4 regions of the Gordonia sp. YC-XJ4 genome follow, and region 4 is predicted to be linked to each of the others. Evidence: predicted binding sites of a transcription regulator. Region 4 holds the regulator's gene; each other region holds the start of a gene.

Evidence for each region. The regulator LexA, encoded in region 4, represses DNA repair genes until DNA is damaged. The targets are predictions, from matches to a motif close to CGAACANNTGTTCG.
Region 1: AC5ZH6_RS04895 (HNH endonuclease signature motif containing protein) is a predicted target of LexA. The motif match lies at 1,593-1,606, and genes of this name have one in related genera.
Region 2: AC5ZH6_RS21390 (alpha-ketoglutarate-dependent dioxygenase AlkB) is a predicted target of LexA. The motif match lies at 1,445-1,458, and genes of this name have one in related genera.
Region 3: AC5ZH6_RS21220 (HNH endonuclease signature motif containing protein) is a predicted target of LexA. The motif match lies at 2,127-2,140, and genes of this name have one in related genera.

What each region holds. Positions count from the first base shown of each region.
Region 1 covers NZ_CM183447.1:1,100,753-1,104,077, forward strand. Annotated here, with positions in the region: gene AC5ZH6_RS04890 (DUF1501 domain-containing protein) at 1-1,132, shown strand, start outside; gene AC5ZH6_RS04895 (HNH endonuclease signature motif containing protein) at 1,652-2,941, shown strand.
Region 2 covers NZ_CM183447.1:4,825,710-4,829,034, forward strand. Annotated here, with positions in the region: gene AC5ZH6_RS21385 (MMPL family transporter) at 1-1,305, opposite strand, end outside; gene AC5ZH6_RS21390 (alpha-ketoglutarate-dependent dioxygenase AlkB) at 1,479-2,117, shown strand; gene AC5ZH6_RS21395 (oxidoreductase) at 2,130-3,005, opposite strand; gene AC5ZH6_RS21400 (adenylate/guanylate cyclase domain-containing protein) at 3,125-3,325, opposite strand, start outside.
Region 3 covers NZ_CM183447.1:4,787,375-4,790,699, reverse strand. Annotated here, with positions in the region: gene AC5ZH6_RS21225 (acyl-CoA dehydrogenase family protein) at 1-434, shown strand, start outside; gene AC5ZH6_RS21220 (HNH endonuclease signature motif containing protein) at 792-2,081, opposite strand; gene AC5ZH6_RS21215 (phosphatase PAP2 family protein) at 2,451-3,029, shown strand; gene AC5ZH6_RS21210 (outer membrane protein assembly factor BamB family protein) at 3,076-3,325, shown strand, end outside.
Region 4 covers NZ_CM183447.1:2,550,248-2,553,572, forward strand. Annotated here, with positions in the region: gene AC5ZH6_RS11275 (putative PEP-binding protein) at 1-1,287, shown strand, start outside; gene lexA (transcriptional repressor LexA) at 1,325-2,056, opposite strand; gene AC5ZH6_RS11285 (LysM peptidoglycan-binding domain-containing protein) at 2,265-2,894, shown strand; gene nrdR (transcriptional regulator NrdR) at 2,953-3,325, shown strand, end outside.

The DNA.
Region 1 (3,325 bases), 1.4 Mb from region 4:
CACCGTCACCTGGGACGACCTGCACCGGGCGAGCGTGGACCATCCACGAGTCGTGGGCAACGGCGTGCTGGTCATCCTCACCATGTACGGCGGGAACGACGGCATCAATACGCTGATCCCGTACGCGGACAGCGCCTACCACGACAACCGGCCCGAACTCGCCTACGCCCCACAGGATGTGCTGCACCTCGACGACTCGCTTGGGCTGAACCCGGCGATGAAGGGACTGCATAACGCGTGGGGCGACGGGACCCTGGCGATCGTGCGTGGCGTCGGGTACCCGCAGCCCGACCACAGTCATTTCCGCTCCATGGACATCTGGCAGACCGCGTCGCCGGGGTCGGCGGTACCGAGCGGATGGATAGGACGATGGCTCGACGCGACGGGCGATGATCCGTTGCGCGCCCTCAACATCGGGCCGGTGCTGCCGATGCTGTCGATCGGTGCGAAGTCGACGGCAGCCGCACTCGACCCTACGGGTAGCCCGCTCGCCGCGCCGGTCGTCGCACGGCTGGCGCAACTGGGAGCACCGTCGGCGCCGGACAGTCCCGCCGAACAGATGGTCTGCACTTCTTACGCCGCCGAGAACAAGGCGGCGTCGGCGCTGCGTGGGGTGCGGGCGTCGAAGGGGACGACCGGCTCGGCGGGTGCAGAGGGCAAAGCGCTTGCCGAACAACTCGATACCGTCGCCCGGTGCGTGAGCGCCGGAGTGCCGACCAAGGTGTACTCGGTGAGCATCGGCGGATTCGACACACACGCCGACGAACGCGAGACACAGCAGAATCTGCTCGGTGAGGTCGACTCGGCCCTGTCGTCGTTTCTCACCCGGATGGCCGGTGACCCGCGCGGCCGCGACGTCATCGTCATGGCCTACTCGGAGTTCGGTCGTCGCGTGCGCGCCAACGCCTCTCAGGGCACCGACCACGGCACCGCGGGCCCGGTCTTCGTCGCCGGCTCTCCCGTCCGCGGCGGCTTCTACGGTGACGAACCGAGTCTGACCGATCTGGACGACGGAGATCTCAAGGCCACCACGGACTTCCGCGACATCTACGCCGAACTCCTGGGAACCGGCCTCGGCACCGACCCGACGCCGTCGGTGGGGACTGGACGGCGGGCGGTCGGGTTCCTGTAGGTGGGGTTGCCTACACAGGGGGTTTCGAGTACTTGTCGAGACCGTCCTGCTCGAGACCACCCTTTCCCCGGATGATCGAGAACCCTTCCCCTCCCGATGGTCGAGGTGCGAGCCGCGTGTGGCGAGCCTCGAGACCCGGCGAGACAACAAACATCCCAACCACATCCACCGTCACATGACCCAACGCGAGCCGAACTTGTGGACGCCCCCGCTGCACCAGCCGCGCCCGCACATTGGAGCCGCGTACGTATTACTCCCGATGGTCGAGAACCTTTCCTCCGATGGTCGAGGTGCACGGCGCCCCGGCGCCGGGCCTCGAGACCCGGCAAGACAACAGGACTCCCAACCACATCGGATACTCACACGGCGAAATTGCACCGCTTACCACATCCCACCGACAAGACTTCAGCTCCGAAACAAGTTGTCCACAAGCAGAATTGATCGAAAGTATCCCTTGCATCGAACATACTTTCCTGTAGACTGGATACATCGCACCGATCAGCCACTGGGGAGGGGCCCATGATCGACACCACTGAAGCTCCCGACGCTGGAACCGTCGACGCCGAAGCAGTTTTCGCCGACATCGTCGCCCGACTCAGCGACCTGCAATGGAATCCGGACATGACCGGACCCCAGGCCTTCGGTGCGATGAAACAAGTCCTCTTTCTGCGTAATCTGGTTGATCACCATGCCACCACCCTCACCGGCGAGATGGATCGCTTGGGTGTCGCCGATCACAAGACCACCCGGCTTCGGGAGTTGTTGATCAGCATGGGTTTCGCACCCGCCGTCGCAAGTCGATACGTGCGGATCTCGGCCACCACCGATGTCGATCTGTTGTTGGCGCATGCCGCGGACGGGTCCATCTCCTCCGAACACACCGATGCCATCGTCCGCGGGTTGGCGCACATCGACACCCGATGCCCCGAACCTATGGACACCGCGCAGCGCTGTGAATACCTGCGGAAACTCTTGTCGCACTATTTCGCCGGTTTCACCCCCGCCGAGATCAACCTCTACGCGCGGCAGTTGGGGAACGAGTTGGCGGCCGAAACACCGGGCGGGTTGCCGGCCGCCGAGGACAAGTCGATCAACTCCTACACCGACCGCATCACCGACGACGGCCGGTTGGAGATCTCGGCGAACCTCGACATCGTCGCCGGCGAGAAAACCAGAACTTTGATGGAAACCTTGTCGGCGCCCAAGCCTCAGCCCGACGGATCCCCGGATCCGCGGACACCCGAACAGATCTGCGCGGCCGCGTTCGAAACGATCGTGGAGTTGGCGGCACAAGGTTTGGCGGACACCACGTTCTCGGCGAAACCCACCAGCGGACTGTTGTGGACCTGGTCGGCGGACAACCCCGCGCTCGGTGGGGATTTGCAGAACATGGGTGCGATCACCGAAGCGACTGCCAAGTTGTTGTCGTGTGACACGACGATCACCAAGATCATGCTCGATCCCAACGGGGTACCGCTCAGTGTTGGGGAGGCGAAACGCTTCTTCACCCCCGGACAACGCAAAGCGTTGCTGGTGCGTGATCGTGGATGTATCAAGTGTGGTGCCCACGCCGGACGCTGCCAAGGACATCATTTGCACCATTGGGTTGATGGTGGTCCCACCGACCTCGACAACGGCTGCCTACTGTGCACCAGCTGCCATGACGATGTGCATCACCATGGCTGGGACATCATCATGGGATTCGACCGGCACCCCTGGCTGATCCCACCCGCCAGCATCGACCCGAAACGACGACCGATACCGTCGTATCACCGACGGACCATGCGACTCGACGACACCGCAGCCTGACCCACGCTGTCCCACTACCTGATTCCCTGCACCCGGCCTGGCCGGGACCGCATCTGTTGTTTGAGAACTCTATAGCGAAACCCACCCGATGGTCGAGGTGTGTCGCGCCGCCGGTGGCCCGGAATCCTTTCGACACAAGGAGTCTCGAGGCTCGTCGCTGGCGCTCCTCGGCACCTCGACCATCGGGATGGGATGGCCGTCGGGCGAGGCGGGCGGAGCATTCTTCGATGGCGAGTCGTCTTCCCCCGCTGGTCGAGGTGCGAGCCGCGTGCGGCGATCCTCGAGACCGCCTGCACCGGTGCTGGATTCGGGCCACGGTGGTCCGGATGTATATCGGCGCAAGAGGTCTCGAGGCTACGGAGTTATCGCTCCTTCGCACCTCGA
Region 2 (3,325 bases), 2.3 Mb from region 4:
GCCGTCGGCGTCGTGCACGATCACCAACAGCTGGCCGTTGACTCCCTCGCCGAATCCCTTCTGCAGCAACGCCGATGCGCGTGCCTCGTCGGAGTTCGACAGGTCCATGCCGAGTTCCAGCTTGCCGACCGGGATCGCGGCCAGGACGAGGATCGCCAGGCCGACGATGATGAACGGCAGCGGCCGTTTGACCACCGTCCGACCGAAGCGAACGCCGTTGGTGTCGGCGGTCTCGGACTCCTCGGCGTGACGGATGCCGGGGATACGCGGGGTGAAGACGAAGCGGCCGACCGCCCCGAGCAACGCCGGGATCAGGGTGAGCGCCGCGATCACCGCGATGACCACGGCCACTGCTGCGCCCGCGCCCATCTGGGTGATCAGCGGGATACCCACGACGGTCAGCGCCACCACCGCGATGACCACCGTCAGGCCCGCGAAGACCACCGCGGTTCCGGCGGTGCCAACCGCGCGACCGGCGGCGTCGGCGCGACTACCGCCACGTTTCACCTCGCTGCGATAGCGCGACACGATGAACAGCGCGTAGTCGATCGACACGGCGATACCGAGCATCGTGACGATGCCCGTCGCGGTCTGGTTCACCGTCATGAACTTGGCGCTCAGGGTCACCAGCATCATCGTCAGCGCGACACCGACGATGCCGGTGACCAGCGGGATGAAGGCCGCGATCAGCGCACCGAACGCGACGATCATCACCACGAACGCGACCGCGAAACCGATCAACTCGGCCTTGCCGCCCTGTTCCATGACCTGGACGAGCGAACCGGTGGCCTCGACCTGTAGTCCGTCGCCGCGGTGTTTGGCGAGAACGTCGAGGAGTTGCTGTTTCTGATCGACCGACAGGTCCTGCACATTCGTGGTGACCCCGACGCTGATCAGACCGACATGGCCGTTGTCGCCCCTGACCTTCGCGGCCACCGCCGGTTGCGCCTTGGCGGCGACGAGCGGGCTGACGACGGTCTTGGCGTCGGCGACGTCGGGCAGCTTCTGCAGGTCGGCGGCGAGTGCGTTGAGCTGCTCGGCGTGCGCCTCGAGCCCGTTGTCGGCGTACACCACCACCGTCGCCGAACCGCGGGACTGCTGCTCCATGACCTTCGGGAAGTACTGCTGCAACTGGCTGGTCGCGGTACCCGAGTCGGTGCCGGGCAGATCGAAGTCCTGCGCGAACTTGGGTTTGAGCGCGCCGACGAGGCCGGCCACGACGACGAGGGCAAGTAGCCAGGTCGCGATCACCCACCATTTGTGCCGGAACGAGAACCGGCCGAGCCGGAAGAGCAGTGAGGCCATGGCAATCCCCTGGACGTCGATGCGGACGGGTCGTCGGTACAGCGGCGCGTCACCCAAAAGTGTGAGTGACTAACACTTGATACTGTGTACTCCGCTTTTTCGGGCTGCGCCACCAGCCTGCGCTGTGTTCCGGAACACTAGAACATGTATTCGATGCGCGCTAGTGTGGGCTCATGACCGTCGGCATGCAGGGTTCGCTCTTCGACCTCACGGGGACCGCCGGAGCCGCGCCGAGCCTCGGCGCGCTGGGGACCTCGGTGACCCGCCGCGAATTGTCCGACGGCGCCTGGGTCGATCTGCGGCCGGGTTGGATCGCCGATTCCCCCGCCCTCTTCGACGCCCTGTACGACCGTGCGGCCTGGCGTGCGGAGCGACGGCGCATGTACGACCGTGTCGTCGACGTCCCGCGACTGATCGCCACCTATCAGGCACACCATCGCCTGCCCGATCCCCTTCTGGCGCAAGCACGTTCGGACTTGAGTGCACACTACCGCGAGGAATTGCCCGAGGGCTTCGCCACGGCGGGCCTGTGTCTGTATCGCGACGGTTCCGACTCGGTGGCCTGGCACGGCGACCGATTCGGTCGCGGCGCCACCCACGACACCATGGTGGCGATCCTGTCACTCGGAGCTCCGCGACCGCTGGCGTTGCGCCCCAGGGGCGGTGGTCCGTCGCTGCGGTTCGTCCTGGGCTCGGGCGACCTACTCGTGATGGGTGGCAGTTGTCAGCGGACGTGGGAACACGCCGTGCCGAAATGCCCCGGCGTCGGAGCCCGCATCAGTGTGCAATTCCGTCCGCCGGGTGTGTGGTGAGGCTCGCCGACCCTAGATCGGGTAGGAGACGCCGGTGAGCTTCTCCGACTCCGCCCACAGCCCGTCACGGATCGCTCGGTCGTTGGCGCGGCCGCTGAAGGCCGAGACCCCGGGCGCGCCGCGCATGCCGAAGAAGTGGCTCGGCCCGTAGAAGGTGCCGTTGACGACGTCCGGTGCGGTCGCGGCGTACAGCGTGGGCAGCGCGCCGTCGGCGGCCGATTGCGCGAACAGGTTGCCGATCTTCATCGCCGAATCCATCAGCGACTCGGTGTGGCCCTGCAGTTCGGTGGCCGCGTACCCGGGGTGGGCGATCAGCGAGAGCCGACCGTCGCCGTCCGCGGCGTCGAAGCGGTCGGCGAGGTCCATGCCGAACATCAGGTTGGCCATCTTCGAGTCACCGTAGGCCCGCCAGCGCCGGTAGCGGCGGTTGCGCCAATCGAGGTCGGCGAGATCGATGCGGCCGAGTTGGTGCAACCCCGACGACAACGTCACCACGCGGTCACCGATCTTGGGCAGGAGCAGACCGGTGAGCGCGAAGTGGCCCAGATGGTTGGTGCCCATCTGCATCTCGAAGCCGTCGGCGGTGCGCCGCAACGGCAGCGCCATCACGCCGGCGTTGTTGATGAGGACGTCGATGCTGCCGACCCCGTCGGCGAAGGCCCGGACCGACGCGAGGTCGGCGAGGTCGAGCGCGGCCACCCGCGCCCGGTCGCCGAGGCCGCGGGCCACGTCGTCGGCCTTGGCGGTGTTGCGGCAGGCCATGATGACCTCCGCGCCCGCACCGACCAGCGCCTTGGTGGTCTCGGCACCGAGTCCGGAGTTGGCCCCGGTCACGATGAAGGTCCGGCCCGTTTGATCCGGGATGTCGTGCGTCGACCAACCACTCATGGAATGCCCCTTTGTCGCTGCGGTGTGCTCCCTCTCACCCTGCCACGACATCGCCGAGAGGCGGAGGAGAGCGGGCCGAGAGGCGGAGAAGAGCAGTGTGTCACCGCGGGCGTTTGCCGCTACCGCAGGCGCATCAGTCCGGCCGACCCCAGCCATTTCACCGGGCGCAGCAGTCCGGAGATCACGTCGCCCACCGTGGGGGCGCTCTCGGGAACGAGATCGATTGGGCCGTAGATCTCGGTGGCCTCGGTGCGTCCGCGCACGACGCGTTTACCCAGCATCGTCCAGTGTTGCGCCTCGGCGTCGTCGGCGCCGGCGAT
Region 3 (3,325 bases), 2.2 Mb from region 4:
CCGCACTCGATTCGGGCCGATTGGGAATCGCGGCCTGTGCCACCGGATTGGCGCAGGCGGCCCTGGACGCTGCGGTCGAGTACGCACAAGAACGGACCACCTTCGGCCGCAAGATCATCGACCACCAGGGCTTGGGCTTCTTCCTCGCCGACATGGCCGCCGCCGTCGACTCGGCACGCGCGACCTATCTCGACGCCGCTCGCCGACGAGACGCCGAACAACCGTATTCGCGTGCTGCCGCCACCGCCAAGCTCATCGCGACCGACGCTGCGATGAAGGTCACGACCGACGCGGTACAGGTCCTCGGTGGCAACGGCTACACCCGCGACTTCCGGGTGGAGCGCTACATGCGCGAAGCCAAGATCACCCAGATCTTCGAGGGTACCAACCAGATTCAGCGACTCGTGATCGGCCGCGCGCTCGCTGCGGGCTGACGCCCCGCTCTTTCTCAGGGAGGTATCCGGCCACTGTGGTCCGAATTCAGCTCCGGCTCAGTTGGTCTCGAGGCTCGCCGCACGCGGCTCGCACCTCGACCAGCGGGGAGGACCGGTCCCTCCTGGATTGCCGTTCCACCCCGCGCGGGAATGCTTCAGTCCTTCCCGCCCGGTGGTCGAGGTGCACGGCGCCCCAGGCGCCGGGCCTCGAGACCCCTTGTGCCGACGGGTATCCGGGCCACGGGGCACTCGAATACCTCGACCACCGGGATGGGGGTTTCACTATGGAGTTGTCAAACAACAGATGCGGTCCCGGCCAGGCCGGGTGCAGGGAATCAGATTGTGGGGCAGGGTAGGTCAGGCTGCGGTGTCGTCGAGTCGCATGGTGCGTCGGTGATACGACGGTATCGGTCGTCGTTGCGGGTCGATGCTGGCGGGCGGGACCAGCCACGGGTGCCGGTCGAATCCCATGATGATGTCCCAGCCGTGATTGTGGACGTCGTCGTGGCAACCGGTGCAGAGGAGGCAGCCGTTGTCGAGGTCGGTGGGACCGCCGTCGGCCCAATGCGCGAGGTGGTGTCCTTGGCATCGTCCGGCGTGTGCACCGCATTTGATGCACCCGCGATCACGCACCAGTAAGGCTTTGCGTTGGCCGGGGGTGAAGAAGCGTTTCGCTTCACCAACACTCAGCGGTACACCGTTCGGATCGAGCATGATCTTGGTGATGGTGGTGTCGCACGACAGCATTCGGGCGGTGGCTTCGGTGATGGCGCCCATGTTCTGCAAATCCCCGCCGACCGCCGGGTTGTCCGCCGACCAGGTCCACAACAGGCCGTTGGTCGGTTTGGCTGAGAAGGTGGTGTCCGCTAGTCCTTGTGCCGCTAACTCCACGATCGTTTCGAATGCGGCGGCACAGATCTGTTCGGGTGTCCGCGGATCGGGTGACCCATCCGGCTGAGGCTTGGGCGCCGACAAGGTTTCCATCAGGGTGCGGGTTTTCTCGCCGGCGACGATGTCGAGGTTCGCCGAGATCTCCAGCCGTCCGTCGTCGGTGATGCGGTCGGTGTAGGAGTTGATGTTCTTGTCCTCTGAGGCCGGTAACCCGCCCGGAGTCTCTGCCGCCAGCTCGTTGCCGAGTTGCCGCGCGTAGGTGTTGATCTCGGCGGGAGTGAAGCCGGAGAAGTAGTGCGACAGCAGTTTCCGCAGAAACTCACAGCGTTCGACGGTGTCCAAAGGTTCGGGGCAACGCGTGTCGATGTGCGCCAACCCACGCACGATGGCATCGGTGTGTTCGGACGAGATGGACCCATCCGCAGCGTGCGCCAACAACAGATCGATGTCGGTGGTGGCGGCGACCCGCACATACCGTGAAGCGACGGCGGGTGCGAAACCCATGCTGATCAACAGTTCTCGCAGTCGGGTGGTCTTGTGGTCGGCGACGCCCAGTCGGTCCAGTTCACCGGTGAGGGTGGTGGCATGGTGATCAACCAGATTACGAAGAAGCAAGACTTGTTTCATCGCACCGAAGGCCTGGGGTCCGGTCATGTCCGGATTCCATTGAAGGTCGCTGAGTTGGGTGACGACGTCGGCGAAGACTGCTTCGGCGTCAACATCTTTGACGTCAAGAGTTGCAGTGGATTCGATCATGGGCCCCTCCCCGGTGGCTGATCGGTGTGATGGGTTCAGTCTACAGGAAAGTGTGTTCGATGCAAGTGGTATTTCGATCAATTCTGCTTGTGGACAACGTGTTTCGGCGCTTAATTTTTGTCGGTGGGACGTGGTAAGCGGTGCAAATTCGCTGCGTGAGTATCCGATGTGGTTGGGGAGCTTGTTATCTCGCCGGGTCTCGAGGCCCGGCGCCGTGGGCGCCGTGCACCTCGACCATCGGGGAAAGGTTCTCGACCATCGGGAGTGATACGTACGCGGCTCCAATGTGCGGGCGCGGCTGGTGCAGCGGGGGCGTCTACAAGTTCGGCTCGCGTTGGTCATGTGACAGCCGATCAGTAGGGTGGCGTCATGACGGCCACGCTTGCCTTCGACCGGCTTCGGATCGACGACGATGTCACCAGCTGGATGGTCGAGGGACGGTCGCAGCCGTGGATCGGGTTGGCGCACGTCGTCACCTTCTTCGGGAACTCGCTGACGATGACGATCATCTGCACGGTGGTCGTTGTCTGGCTGATGATTCGGCGCCACGTGGACGAGGCGGTGCTGCTGGCCGTCGGGTCATTGGTGGGCGCGGCGGTGATGGTGACGTTCAAACACGTTGTCGCGCGGACTCGTCCGCCGGTCACCGACCGGCTGTTGCACATCGAGAGTTACTCGTTTCCGAGTGGACACGCAATGATGTCGATGGTTGTCTACTGTCTGCTCGCCGTCGTCGCCTACCGGCTCAGCGCGTGGGTCCGGGGCCATCGGTGGGTGTTGCTCGCCGCGCCTGCGCTGTCGTTCGCAATCGGCGTGACCCGGGTGTACCTCGGCGTGCACTGGACCACCGATGTGCTCGCCGGATGGGCGTGCGGCGCCGTGTGGGTACTGCTGTGCGTATGGGCGTCGACGCGGGTCACGGCGCGCAGAAATGGTCCGATCGGATGACAGTCGACGCTGCAACGCCGAGGTCCAACTCGGCTTAACTGAAACGATGTCCGACTCGGATGAACTCGCCGGTGACAACGCCTCGGACGCGACGGAGTTCATCGCGCGTCCTGCGCCGCCCACGACGCTGGGCCCTCAGTCTCCACCACCACCCCCACCACCACCCCCGCCCACCACCGGGCCGCAGGCGGCGTATCAGCCGACCATGGCGCGACCGATGCCGCCGTCGGGCGCCGGATACTTCGGCCCGCCGGGCCCGCCTTCCGGGATGCCGCCCGGATATCCGAGCGGAGGAT
Region 4 (3,325 bases):
ACCGACCTCAACGACGTCCGTGATCGGGTGGTGGCCGAGGTACTCGGCGAGCCCGAGCCCGGGGTCCCCGTGCCCGACGAGCCGTCGGTGCTCCTCGCCGACGACCTCGCGCCGGCCGACACCGCCGGACTCGATCCGAAACTGATCACCGCGTTGGCCACCCGGCTCGGTGGGCCGACCAGCCACACCGCGATCATCGCCCGCCAACTGGGGATTCCGTGCGTGGTGGCGGTCGCCGGCCTCGACGACGTACCCGCGGGCACGCCCGTTCTCGTCGACGGAACCGCGGGAACCGTTGTCGTTCACCCCGATCCGGCGCGGGCCGGGGACGAGGTGGAGCAGAGTCGTCGGGAGGCGGAGGCGATCGCGGGATGGACCGGGCCCGGGCGCACCGCCGATGGTGTGGAGGTGGCCATCCTGGCGAACGTCGCCGACGGCTTCTCGGCGCGGGCGGCGACGGCGTACCCCGTCGAGGGGGTTGGTCTGTTCCGCACCGAACTCGCCTTCCTCGATCGGGCCGACGAACCGTCGGTGGACGAGCAGGCTGCGCTCTACCGCGAGGTCATCGAGGCCTTCGACGGCAAGAAGGTCGTGGTCCGGACGCTCGATGCCGGCTCGGACAAGCCGCTGAAGTTCGTCGATCACGGCACCGAGGCGAATCCCGCACTGGGCGTACGAGGCAACCGGATCGCCGCGACACATCCCGAGATCCGTGCCGGTCAACTCGACGCGATCGCCCGCGCCGCGCAGGCGACCGGCACCACGCCCTGGGTGATGGCGCCGATGATCGCCTCGGCCGCTGAAGCCGCCGAATTCGCTGCCGAGGTCCGCGGTCGCGGGCTGGTGGCGGGGGTGATGATCGAGATCCCCTCGGCGGCGATCCTCGCTCCGGCGATCCTCGCCGAGGTCGACTTCGTCTCGATCGGCACCAACGATCTGACGCAGTACACAATGGCCGCCGACCGGATGTCGGCCGAGCTCGCCGGGCTCACCGACCCGTGGCAGCCTGCGGTGCTCTCGCTGATCGCCACCGTCGCCGAGGCGGGCACCCGCAGTGCGACACCGGTCGGGGTGTGCGGCGAGGCCGCCGCCGATCCGCTGCTCGCGTGTGTCCTGGTCGGGCTCGGCGTCACCTCGCTGTCGAGCGCCCCGGCCGCGGCGCCCGCGGTGGGAGCGAAGCTCGCCGAGGTCGACCGCGAGGCGTGCCGCTCCGCCGCGCAGGCTGCACTGGCGACCGCCTCACCGGCCGATGCGCGTGCCGCGGCCGCGGAAGCGTTGCGCAGCTGAGCCGTTCGGCTGAGCGGGCCGGCGGGTGTGACTCCGCTCAGATGCGGCGCATCACCGTCACGACCTTGCCCAGCACCGCGGCGTCGTCGCCGGGGATGGGCTCGAACAGGTCGTTGTGCGGCATCAGCCACACATGGCCGTCCTTGCGCTTGAAGGTCTTGACCGTCGCCTCGCCGTCGATCATCGCCGCGACGATGTCGCCGTTGTCGGCGACGTTCTGTTGACGAACGACCACCCAGTCGCCGTCGCAGATGGCCGCGTCGATCATCGATTCACCGACGACGCGCAGCAGGAACAGTGACCCGTCGCCAACGAGTTCACGCGGCAGCGGGAAGACATCCTCGACGGCCTCCTCGGCCAGGATCGGCCCGCCGGCCGCGATACGTCCCAGAACCGGCACGAACGTCGGCGTGGGGAGGTTCGACGCATTCGGGTTGTCGTCGGTGGGCGTGGGATCGCCGTCCTGGACGTTCACCGCGCGGGGTCGGTTGTGATCGCGTTTGAGCAGACCCTTGCGCTCGAGGGTTCGCAGCTGATGCGCGACCGATGAGGTCGACGCCAGGCCGACGGCGTCGCCGATCTCGCGGATGCTCGGCGGATACCCGCGTTCGCGCACGGACTTGCGGATCACATCGAGCACGCCCTTCTGGCGCGGGGTGAGCGCGGCCTCGACGGCCGCGGGATCGATCGGGCCGGTCGCGACGGCGTCGTCCGGATCGGTGACGGTCGCCGCGTCGGGGTCACCCGAGCGGCCCTTCTTCTCACTCATGGGGTTCGCATCCTTTCGGTCGGTGCGCACATCCTCGCGGGGTACGCCCTGGTTGACGGGCCCTGTGGAGAGCTGAACACCGGCCAGGGTAGCCGAGGCGACAGGCAACCTCAAACATGTGTTCGACGTGTCGCGAGAAATTGTCGGTGCCCCGTGGTAGAACTCGAACATCCGTTCTTCGAATGCATGATCGAGATAGGGAGACGCCATGCCGACCGTACTTCTGCCCACCGCGCCGGGCACCAACGACCTGCCCGTTCGGTCCCGCCGGACGGCTCACCGCGCCGCCGCCGTTCGCCGCGGGGCGTCGATGCCGGCCCGCGCAACCGTCGAGCACCGGGCGCTCGAACACCGGGTGCTCGAACACCGCGCGCCCGAACACCGGTCGTCCGACCGTCGCCTCCCAGAGCGGCGCACGCTCGAGCGCGACCCGGCCCGCCGACGACCGGCATATGCGGGCCCGGCCCGGACCGGTGCGCGCCGCCTTCCGGCGGTTGCGGGCACCCGTTGCGCAACTCCGGTCGGCCCGCGGGTCACCGCGCACCGCACCGCTCGCCGTACCGGTGCGATGGTGGCCGTGCTGACCGGTGTCGCCCTGGCGCTGCTGGTGTGGCTGGTGGCCGTGGCCGGTAGCGACTACCAGCAGTCGACCACGCCGACGCCCGCGGCCACCGAGGTCGTGCACGTACGTGCCGGGGAATCGCTGAACTCGGTTGCCGCACGGGTCGCGCCCGACCTGCCCCGGCAGGCCGTCATCGACGAGATCGCGCGGATGAACGAGATGTCCGGCAGCGGGCTCCAGGTCGGTCAGGCACTGCTGGTACCCGCCTACCGGTGACGACCGGGGTAGGCGATCACACGGCTGTTCCACCGCGGTGGGGCGGTATTGTCGGTGTATGCGCTGCCCGTTCTGCAGGAATGATGACACCAAGGTCATCGACTCCCGAGTTGCCGACGAGGGGCAGGCGATCCGTCGGCGCCGCTCCTGCAGCGCATGCGGTCGCCGGTTCTCGACGGTGGAGACCGCTGTCCTGGCCGTCGTCAAACGCAATGGCGTCACCGAGCCCTTCAGCCGCGAGAAAGTGATGCGTGGGGTCCGACGCGCGTGTCAGGGACGCCAGGTCGACGAGGACGATCTCGCGCAGCTCGCCCAACAGGTCGAGGAGACCGTTCGGGCCTCCGGAGTCGCCGAGATCCCCAGCAACGAGGTCGGATTGGCGATCCTCAAACCCTTGCGCGACCTCGATGAGGTCGCCTACCTGCGATTCG